DNA from 2 places in the Paraclostridium sordellii genome. Region 1 is predicted to be linked to the other one. Evidence: a T-box and tRNA genes for the amino acid it is inferred to sense, from the RefSeq annotation. Region 1 holds a T-box; the other holds one or more tRNA genes.
What was found. The T-box of region 1 lies ahead of leuS (leucine--tRNA ligase). A T-box ahead of a tRNA ligase gene usually reads a tRNA of that ligase, here a tRNA-Leu.
Positions count from the first base shown of each region.

Region 1 (5,373 bases):
GTTGATACTGCTCCTGAACCTTCAGCTATTAATTTTTGATTTTCTAATAAGTATAACATAGCTTGAGCTATTTCGCTTTCTTCAACAACTATAACTTCATCAACTAAATCTTTTATTATCTCAAAGGTATATTCACCTGGAGTTTTAACTGCTATACCATCTGCTATTGTAGTAGCTTTGAATGCAGTTGTAACATGTCCATGTTCTATAGACTCTTTCATTGAAGGTATATTTGCAGTTTGAACACCTATTATTTTAACATTTGGGTTTAAAGCTTTAGCAGCAGTTGCTATACCAGCTATTATTCCCCCACCACCTATTGGGCATATTATAGTGTCAACTTTATTATCTAATTGTTCAAATACTTCTAAAGCTATTGTCCCTTGTCCAGCCATAACATATTTGTCATTAAATGGATGTAAAAAAGTTGCTCCAGTTTCTTTTTGTATTTCAACAGCTTTTGCATATGCATCATCATATACTAAACCTTCTAATACTACTTCTGCTCCATATCCTTTAGTTGCAGTAACTTTTGCAAGTGGTGCAGTTGCTGGCATTACTATTGTAGCCTTTATCCCACTTAATTTAGCCCCTAATGCAACTCCTTGTGCATGGTTTCCTGCACTTGATGCTATAACACCGTTTGCCTTCTCTTCATCAGTTAAACTTGCTATTTTGTTACAAGCCCCTCTAACTTTGAAAGATCCAGTCTTTTGTAAGTTCTCACATTTATAGTATACGTTTGCCCCAGTCTTCTCGCTAAGCTTAACGCTTTCTAACAGATCAGTTGTTTTAACTATATCTTTTATAGTTTCTCTAGCTTCTTGAACGTCTTTTAATGTAACTCTAGTCATTTTTGTTCACTCCCATAATGTGTAGATTTAATTTATTTATTTGACATCTTTATTGTATATAGTTTTCTATTAAAAATCAACAGGAAAACATTTTTTTGTAATTTTTTAATTTGTCAAAAAATTTACAAACATATTGAATTTTCTGTTTTCCTGTTATTTTTCCCATAAAAAAATTTTTTATTTTTTAAATTAAATTTAATTTTTGATAGCTTTCTTATTTTAAAATATAAAAAAACTCATCTTTTTTTAATTAGATAACTTACTTTTTTGTATTAATTTTTATTGTTTTATTTTTAACATCATATTAAATAAAAAAGGCCTTTATAAAGACCTTTTTATTATTTTACAACTATATTAACAAGTTTTTTAGGGACAGCAATTACTTTAACTATAGTTTTTCCTTCAACTAAAGTTTTTATTTTTTCATCGTTCATTGCAGCTTCTTGCATTTCTTCTCTTGATATATTAGAAGCTACACTTAATTTACCTCTAACTTTACCATTAACTTGAACTACAACTTCAACTTCATCCTTAACTAATGCAGACTCATCATATGATGGCCAAGATATATCAAATATGCTTCCATCTTTGCCTATCATAGTCCATAATTCTTCACCTATATGTGGTGCAAATGGAGCAAGTATTGTAACTATAGTTTCTATAGCTTCTTTTATAACTGCATCATTTCTATTTTCTAACTCTTTGTACTTGTACATTTCGTTTATTAATTCCATTAATGCAGATATAGCAGTATTAAATCCAAACTTCTCATTTAAATCTTCAGTTACTTTCTTTAACGTAGCGTTTATTGTAAATCTCATAGCTTTATCTTCTTTAGTTAATTCTCCTAAAGTAGCTTCAGATTTAGTTATATCTGCTAATTCATCTACTAATCTATACACTCTATTTAAGAATCTAAAACATCCTTCAACACCTTGATCTGACCACTCTAAATCTCTTTCTGGTGGTGCTGCAAATAATACGAATAATCTAGCAGTATCTGCTCCATACTCATCTATTATTTCAAGAGGAGATACAACATTTCCTTTAGATTTACTCATTTTACTTCCATCTTTTAAAACCATTCCTTGAGTTAATAAATTTTTAAATGGCTCTTTAAAATCTACCATTCCCATTTCATTAAATGCTTTAACAAAGAATCTTGCGTAAAGTAAATGCATTATAGCATGTTCTACTCCACCTATATATTGATCAACTGGCATCCATTTATCAACCACATCTTTAGCAAATGGTTCTTTCATATTTTGAGCATCTATATATCTTAAGAAATACCAAGAAGAATCAACAAAAGTATCCATTGTATCTACTTCTCTTCTGGCTGGTTTACCACAGCAAGGACAAGTAGCATTCATAAATTCTTTTGAAGTTGTAAGTGGTGATTCACCTTTACCTGTAAATTCTATGTCAGTTGGTAATAATACTGGTAAATTCTCTTTCTTTTCAGGTACTAGACCACACTCATCGCAATATACTACAGGTATTGGACATCCCCAATATCTTTGTCTAGAAAGTAACCAATCTCTTAATCTATAATTAACTGTTTTCTTTCCTATTTTCATTTCTTCTAATTTAGCAATTATTGCATCAAATGCTTTTGAAGCTTCCATTCCATCAAACTCTCCAGAGTTTATCATTATGTTATCTTCATTTATAACTTCAATTGCATTTAAGTTATACTTAGAAGCGAACTCACCATCTCTTTCATCGTGAGCTGGAACTGCCATTACAGCACCTGTTCCATAGTCAACTAATACATAGTTTGCTATCCATAGTTCTACTTTTTCGCCATTTAATGGGTTTATAACATGTTTTCCTATAAACATACCTTCTTTTTCTAGATCACTAGAAGTTCTTTCTATCTCAGTCATAGTATGCATCTTAGCTATAAACTTTGCAACTTCTTCTTCATATTCAGTTCCTGCAACTAATTCTTTTACTAATTCATGCTCTGGTGCAAGTACCATATATGAAACTCCGTAAACTGTATCTGGTCTAGTTGTGAAAACTGTAACATTCTTATCAGTTCCATCTATATCAAAAGTTATTTCAGCTCCAGTACTCTTTCCTATCCAGTTTTTTTGCATAGTTTTAACTTTTTCTGGCCATCCATCTAAGGTATCTAAATCTTGAAGTAATTCTTCTGCAAAATGAGTAGTTTTAAAATACCATTGCTCTAAGTCTTTTTTTACTACTACAGAGTCACATCTTTCACAAGCTCCTTGTACAACTTGCTCATTAGCTAGAACCGTTTCACAAGATGGACACCAGTTTACGAAAGACTTTTTCTTATATGCTAATCCATGTTCTAAGAACTTTAAAAATATCTCTTGAGTAAACTTATAGTATTCCGGAGTAGATGTTGCTATTTCTCTATCCCAGTCATAACTTAATCCTAATAACTTTAATTGTCCCTTCATGTCCTCTATATTTTCCATAGTCCACTTATGAGGATGGATTCCATGCTTTATAGCTGCATTTTCTGCTGGAAGTCCAAATGAATCCCATCCCATTGGATGAAGTACATTATATCCTTGCATCTTTTTAAATCTAGCTATAACATCACCTATAGAATAATTTCGAACATGTCCCATGTGTATTTTTCCTGATGGATAAGGTAACATTTCTAATGTGTAATATTTTGGTTTTGATGAATCTTCAGTATTTGTTTTATACTGCTGATTTGTTTCCCAAGTTTTTTGCCATTTAGCTTCAACTTCATTTGGTTTATAAACCCTCATTGTTTTGCCTCCTATTAATTTTTTATATAAAAAATCCTCGTCACTAAACATTACTGTCTAGGGACGAGGATATTACTCGCGGTACCACCCTAATTGGTTATTTTATAATAACCCTCTTGTACTAGTCTTTATACCAACCACGGTCAAATAGATTTTATCTAGCAAGTTCAAATTAGCTTTATACTAGTTCACACCTTCCACTAGCTCTCTGAAATAAAGATTTAATTTTACTACTCTAGTCTATTTTAATTTTTTGTTATATTTTTTAATTATATAATTATTATGCTAATGTGTCAACATCAACATATGGAGCATCTTTCCACATTTTCTCTAAATTATAATATGCTCTATTTTCTTCATTGAATACGTGAACCATTATATCTCCAAAATCTAGTAATATCCACTCTTGAGTTTCGTAACCTTCTTTTCCTCTAGATTCTATTTCTAACTTAGTAAGTTCATCTTCTACATTATCAGCTATAGCTTTTACTTGTCTTTGAGATCCAGCTGTTGCTATTACAAAATAATCGCATAAGCTTGACACTTCTCCAACTTTTATTATAGATATATCTTTACCTAATTTATCATCGATAGCATCATATATAACTTTAACCATTTGTTCTACTGTCATGTTAAATTCCTACCTTCCTTATTTTTCGCGTTTTTATATTATACCACAAAAAACCAACTTTACTAATAGTTATTTATGTCATTAGTATTAACTTATTTTCAAAATATTTTCACTTTTTAAATTATATTAATATACTACTATTTCTTTTTAATATTGTGATTATTTATTTTAAATTATATTCTCTTATTTAAAATATAATTTCTAGCTTCTACAGTTCTTGGATGTATAATTTGATTTCTATCTATGACTAGTTTTATGGTATTGTTAAAAGATTTCAATAAAGCTTCTTCCATTTTTCCACTATAAACTAGCTTTCTAAGTTCATCTACCCCTGGATAATCTCTATTTACTTCTATTAAATCTGCAATGTATATTATTTTTTCAAGAATATCCATTTTAGCTTTTCCTGTTGTATGATATCTAATAGCTGTTATTATATCTATATCATCAATTAAAAACTCATGTCTAACAAGTATCGAACCTATTACACTATGAGAGAGTGCTAAACTATCTGTTTCATATTCATCTAAATATATTTCATACTTTTTTACATAATAATCAACTTCATCATGACTTAAATATTTGGCACAATCATGAAGTATCCCAGCTAAATATGCCTTTTCTTTATCGTATCCATAAATTTCACTTAATTTTACTGCACAGTCTGCTACACCTTCTGAATGTAGTATTCTATGTTTTGGAAGCATTTTATTTAGCTTAAATTTTATACCTTCAAAATCCAAATCTACTCATCTCCATTTATGTATATATTTTTTTCACATATATAAGTTTCTACATATTCTGGTATTAAATATTTTATAGATCTCCCAACTTTTATATGTTCTCTTATATAGGTTGACGATATATCCAATGAAGGAACAGTTACAGACCTTATTTTTGCACCATATTTTTTTCTTAATTTCTCAATTTTAACTCTAGCATCATTAGAATTTACTCCTGGTCTATTTGCTGCAATAAAGGTTGCTAATTCAAAATTTTTTGAAAAACTTTTCCATGTCTCTATATCACAAATAGTATCAGCCCCTGTTATAAAGTATATATTTGCATCTGGATATAATCTATGTAATTCCTTTAATGTATCAATTGTATAAGTCCTGTTTTTTCTATT
Region 1 is NZ_LN679998.1:483,605-488,977, reverse strand. Features, by position in the region: gene ilvA (threonine ammonia-lyase) at 1-854, opposite strand, end outside; gene leuS (leucine--tRNA ligase) at 1,193-3,613, opposite strand; T-box leader at 3,670-3,863, opposite strand; gene rsfS (ribosome silencing factor) at 3,894-4,244, opposite strand; gene yqeK (bis(5'-nucleosyl)-tetraphosphatase (symmetrical) YqeK) at 4,418-4,987, opposite strand; gene nadD (nicotinate-nucleotide adenylyltransferase) at 4,990-5,373, opposite strand, start outside.

Region 2 (5,373 bases), 1.6 Mb from region 1:
GATGATATTATTGCAGATAGCCAAAGAATTACTAGCATAGTAAGGGCTAAGTTTCCACTTGTTGCATCTATTAAATATGATGCAATAAAGTCTATTATTCCAACTTCTACAAGACCGCCAACTATAACAAATAACCCTCCAAAGAAAGCAATAGTGGACCATTCTATACTTGAAAGTATCTCGTCTACATCTTGTTTTCCTATAAACATCATTATAGTAGCACCTGTTAGGGCAATTACACTAGATTCGATATGAATTATGTTGTGAAGAACAAATCCAAGCAAAATAAGTATAATCATAATGATACTTTTTATAAGTAGTGGCTTATCTTTTATAGCTTTACTTTCATCTAGCTTTAGAATTTCTTCTTTGTATTTATCGTCTACGTAAAGATGCTTTTTAAACATAAATCTAAAGCAAATAATAGTAAAAAATAAGATGATTATAACTACGGGTCCTAGATTTATTACAAAGTCTATAAAGCTTAGGTTAGCTGCACTACCTATCATAATATTTGGAGGGTCTCCTATTAGTGTAGCTGTTCCCCCAATATTAGAAGCTAAAATCTGTGTAATTAAAAATGGAACAGGATTTATTTTTAATATCTGGGTTATAACTATAGTCATTGGGCCTATTAGTAAAACTGTAGTCACATTGTCTAAAACTGCTGATAAAATTGCTGTTAATATTATGAAGCACAGCATTATCTTCCAGGGATCACCTTTGGATTTTTTTGCCGATAAAATTGCTACATACTCAAATAAGCCGGAGTTTTTAACAACGGATACGAGGAGCATCATACCTATTAAAACTCCTATAGTGTTAAAATCAATATGTGAAACACCGTGTTCAAAGGATACTATGTTGAATATAACCATAAGCAAAGCACCAGTCATAGCAGCAACGGCTCTGTTTATCTTTTCAGATATAATAGCAAGCATAACTAGTGAAAATATGCAAATTGCTATTATTTGATTGATATCCATTATATCGCCTCCTAACTTAAAATTTAAAGCTATAATAGAGTATCGTTAAAAGTTTGAAAAGGTGTTAAAAAGTAATGAAGTTTTATAAAAATAAAGAAAATAGATTAAAGAAATTAATAAAGTGAAGTGGACTATGGATAGATATTGAAATTTTATTAATATGATTAAAGTTTCTAGTTGTTAGATAAAAATATTTAAATATATTAATAGATAGGATTTTATAAAACTTAGATTAAAAATATTTTTATATTCAATAAAAATTTTAGTTAATATTAACATATGTATTATATGCAGTTGAACAGGTTGAGCTTATAAAGATAAAAAATTTGAAAGTTTTAAAATATGAAATTTATTAAAAATTGTTGCTAAGTTGGTAAATTGGAGGTACAATTATTAATGTAGACAAGCGGATGTGGCGGAATTGGCAGACGCACCAGACTTAGGATCTGGCGCCATTGGCGTGGGGGTTCGACTCCCTTCATCCGCACCAATAGTTAAAAAGAATAACGCATTGTAAAAATACTCAAAACAATCAAACTGGTTGTTTTGAGTATTTTTTATTGTATTTATATTATTTTCTAGTGGAGAATTAATTTAATTTTTAAGAATATCATTAAATTAAGAAAGTATGGACTAAATGGAAAATTTAAAAAGTAATTAGTTTTGAGAAGTAGCTAGATATTGTAATAAGGACGGGGTCGTGTTTCACGAGTAGGGGGTAAAGAACGAAATAGAGAAGATGCAATATAATTTATATAGATTAATTATAAAGGCTAAGATTAGAAGTTATAGAATATTTAAAAATTGGTTTTTTAAAGGGGTAATACCTAACACAAGAAAGCATAGAGCATATATAAGTGATAGAAAAGTTAATCGATGAAAAATCAAAAATATGTGAAGATGAAAGAAGAGTATATTTGTTTTTAAAAGAGTATTAAAGTATAGATACAGTATATATATAATTTAAAATATAATACCACTATGGATAGTGTATATATACCCATACCTGAAGTTGATTTCAGTTTGAAGGATCACTATGGGGAAAAAGAAAAAGAAAAACAAAAAGAAAAAGAATAATAAAAAGAAAAATAAAAAAAAAAGCCACAAGGTAGTAAATAAATCTGAAAATAATAAATTAGCTAAATTTAAATTATTGTATAAAGAAAATATAGGTTTGATAAATAGCATTGTAGGAGAGTGGTTAAGAGAGGTATAAGAATATATTCATCATATGTAAATGAAGGGAGGAGTTTAGAATGATAAATATTTTACTTAATTTATATAACTTTCATGAAAAGTGGTGCTTTGAAACACTAAAAGATATTTTAAAAGAAGAATATCGTGTTTTAGTTATACCATTTTCATTTAATGATGATTGGATGAAAAATGATAATGAATGGCAGACTGCTTATAATCCAAGCACGGGAAAGTACTATAAAGATATAGTAATTCCTTTTTTTAGTTATGGCATTAAAGCGGAAAATATAAATTGGATAAATTACTTCAATGATACTAAAGGCAGCTCAAAGTACAAGATAGACAATAGCGATATAATATTTTTCACAGGGGGATTACCAGACCAAATGATGGATAGACTTAAAGAATTTAAAATAATAGAAGATATAGAAAATTACAAAGGCATTGTAATGGGAAGTAGTGCAGGAGCAATGGTTCAAGTAGCACAGTATCACATTACACCTGATAAAGATTATGACACATTTTCATATAACGAAGGACTTAATATGATTACAGACTTTGATATTGAAGTTCATTATAAAGAAACATCTATTCAGAAAGAATCTATAAAAAAAGTATTAAAGGAAAAATCAAGAAGGGTTTATGCGATGAAGGATAAAGGTGGAATAATTATAAATGGTGAAAAAATTACTATATTAGGGGACGTAACTTTATTCGATATATAAATAATAAATATATTAATAAAATCATAATAATTTATGTATAATATCCTTATTTATAAAATCAAGCAGAGTAGAAGCTATAAAAAAGTATGTTTTGAAAATTTTTATAAAGGAGAATTAATATGAAAATAAGTAAAAAGATTTGGCCAATATTTAAAATACAAAATGGTGAATTCTTAGAAGCAAATAGAGAAGGAGATAACCTAGTTATAAAAACTAAAATAGATAATAACAACACTTATAAAACAATCATAAACAAAAGTGAGTTAAATATAGAAGATATAATAAAAAATCAAGGTGGAGATGAATTTAAAGAAATTCAATATATATCACTTATGAAAACACAATTGGGAAACCTAGATAAAATAATAAGCTTTACACTAAACAAAGACACTATAAAGCAAATAAAAACTGGAAAAATTAAATCAAACCAAATAATAGAAAATTCAATAGACACTTGGATATCACCAAATTTATAAATAAGTTTTTACACTTTATATAAACAATTAACATAACTAAAATTAAGGGGATAATTTAAAATAACTATCAAACATAAATTACAAGTTACTTTAAGCTACCCCCTTATATAATATATCTATAGATATAAAAATAACTTAATGTAGACTATAAATATATTAATAAGTAAATAACTTAACTTAAAGTTGGGAACTATAATTAAATATTAAATTATTAAAATCCAAAAGGAAGTAAGTTATGAAAAGAATATTAGTTCCTATAAAATCAAAACTTAAACCATTAGAAGTAGAAAAAGAGCTAAAAAAATTTAAACAAATACATAAAAGTCCCTACAGTCAAACTTATTATGATACAAAGGACATATCTTGGGAACACAAGCCAGAGGGTAGTCTTCGAATATCTGATCATTGGAACTTTAATTCTCATGGAAAAAAGCACTGTGAGTTATACAATATAGATGAATACATAGAAGACAATTGGATATTAGCACAATATAAAAATGGAAAATATCATGTATTAAAAGAATTTGGAAAAGGAATAGATGGATATTTATATATATCATTAAATTCTCAACAAATAAAATTAATTAGAAATTTATATGAATTAGGAAGCATAGAAAAAACTTATAACTGGTACAAGAACAACACAATAAAACCCTTACTCTCAAGAGAAGGATACATTAAAAATACAAAAAAATTATCCAATTATATATCTATAGAACGTTTAAGGAAATTTAAAAGCAAAAAACCAAAAGCTAAAAAAATTATATTTATAGAAGAAAAATATATGCAAAATGTAGAAATATTAATAGATATTTATAATAAAAGTGATGAATTAAACAATTTAACAAAAACCAAAGAAGGAATAAATAAATTAAAAGAACAATATAAAGCTTATGAAATAACAAAAGAAAAAGAAGAAGCCCTAGAAAGTACATACATTTTAGAACTAGACAACAACATAGAAATAGACTTTAAATACTAAATATATTATAAAAATTAATAAAATAGGGGGGCCTCGTGTTTCACGACCCAGGGGTAAAACATAGAATTTTCAAGCAATACAAAAAGTGCTGTATTTATATACAGCACTTTTATTTAAACATTATAAAATAGGTTTTCTAGAGTTTCCTCTTACATCAACATCTATTATTTCAACAACCTCATCCCCTCTATACCCAACAAGGTAGCTAGTCATATTAGCACAAGAACAAGAGTGATTAGGAATTATTTGTATCTTATCGCCAACCTTAAGATTAGTTTCACCAACTATCTGAATCTTACCAACCTCTTCAGAAATACCTATAATATTTAACTCATCATGGTTTTTAACTCTACCAAAACTAGTTATTAAAGCACTACCATGAGCACCTTTATCAAGACCTAAACACTTACTTCCAACATCAACTATAAATAAATCTTCACTTGGTCTAGATATTATTGTTCCAAGAGCAGTTAAAGAACAATCTTCTTCCTTACAAATACCAAGAGATAATTGTATGTTATCATAAAATGGATAATTTCCAGGTCTTAAAACATCAAGGTTTTCATTATCCACTACATCAAAGAAAGTAGGAGTACTTCCAGTAGCAACTATATCTACATTAAACCCATTTTCAACTAAAAGTTTCTTAGCAGTAGTCATACGCTCAACTTCTTGATTAGATATAGGTAAAACTTCTTCAGGAGAAGCTACAGCATAAACATGACCAGGATGTGTGCTTATACCTATTAACTTTAAGTTTTCAAACTGAGATAATCTCTTAGCTAATTCAGGTGCATCTTCAGGAGTAACACCTAATCTATTAAGCCCAGAATTTATTAATATAAAGTATTCACCACTCATGTTTTCTTTAGCTAACTCTTCACTTAAAACCTTTGCAGACTCTACATTATCAAAACTAAATATTATTCTAGCTTTTTTAGATAATTCTATAGCTCTCTTAATATTAGAAACGTTTGCTATTGGGTAAGGAAAAGTAATGGCTTCTA
Region 2 is NZ_LN679998.1:2,039,447-2,044,819, reverse strand. Features, by position in the region: gene ATCC9714_RS09810 (ArsB/NhaD family transporter) at 1-986, opposite strand, end outside; tRNA gene ATCC9714_RS09805 (tRNA-Leu) at 1,393-1,476, shown strand; gene ATCC9714_RS09800 (hypothetical protein) at 2,023-2,202, shown strand; gene ATCC9714_RS09795 (Type 1 glutamine amidotransferase-like domain-containing protein) at 2,243-2,908, shown strand; gene ATCC9714_RS09790 (hypothetical protein) at 3,028-3,384, shown strand; gene ATCC9714_RS09785 (hypothetical protein) at 3,620-4,366, shown strand; gene ATCC9714_RS09780 (alanine racemase) at 4,487-5,373, opposite strand, start outside.
Region 2: it encodes a tRNA-Leu, which carries the amino acid that the T-box ahead of leuS (leucine--tRNA ligase) is inferred to sense. The anticodon was not compared.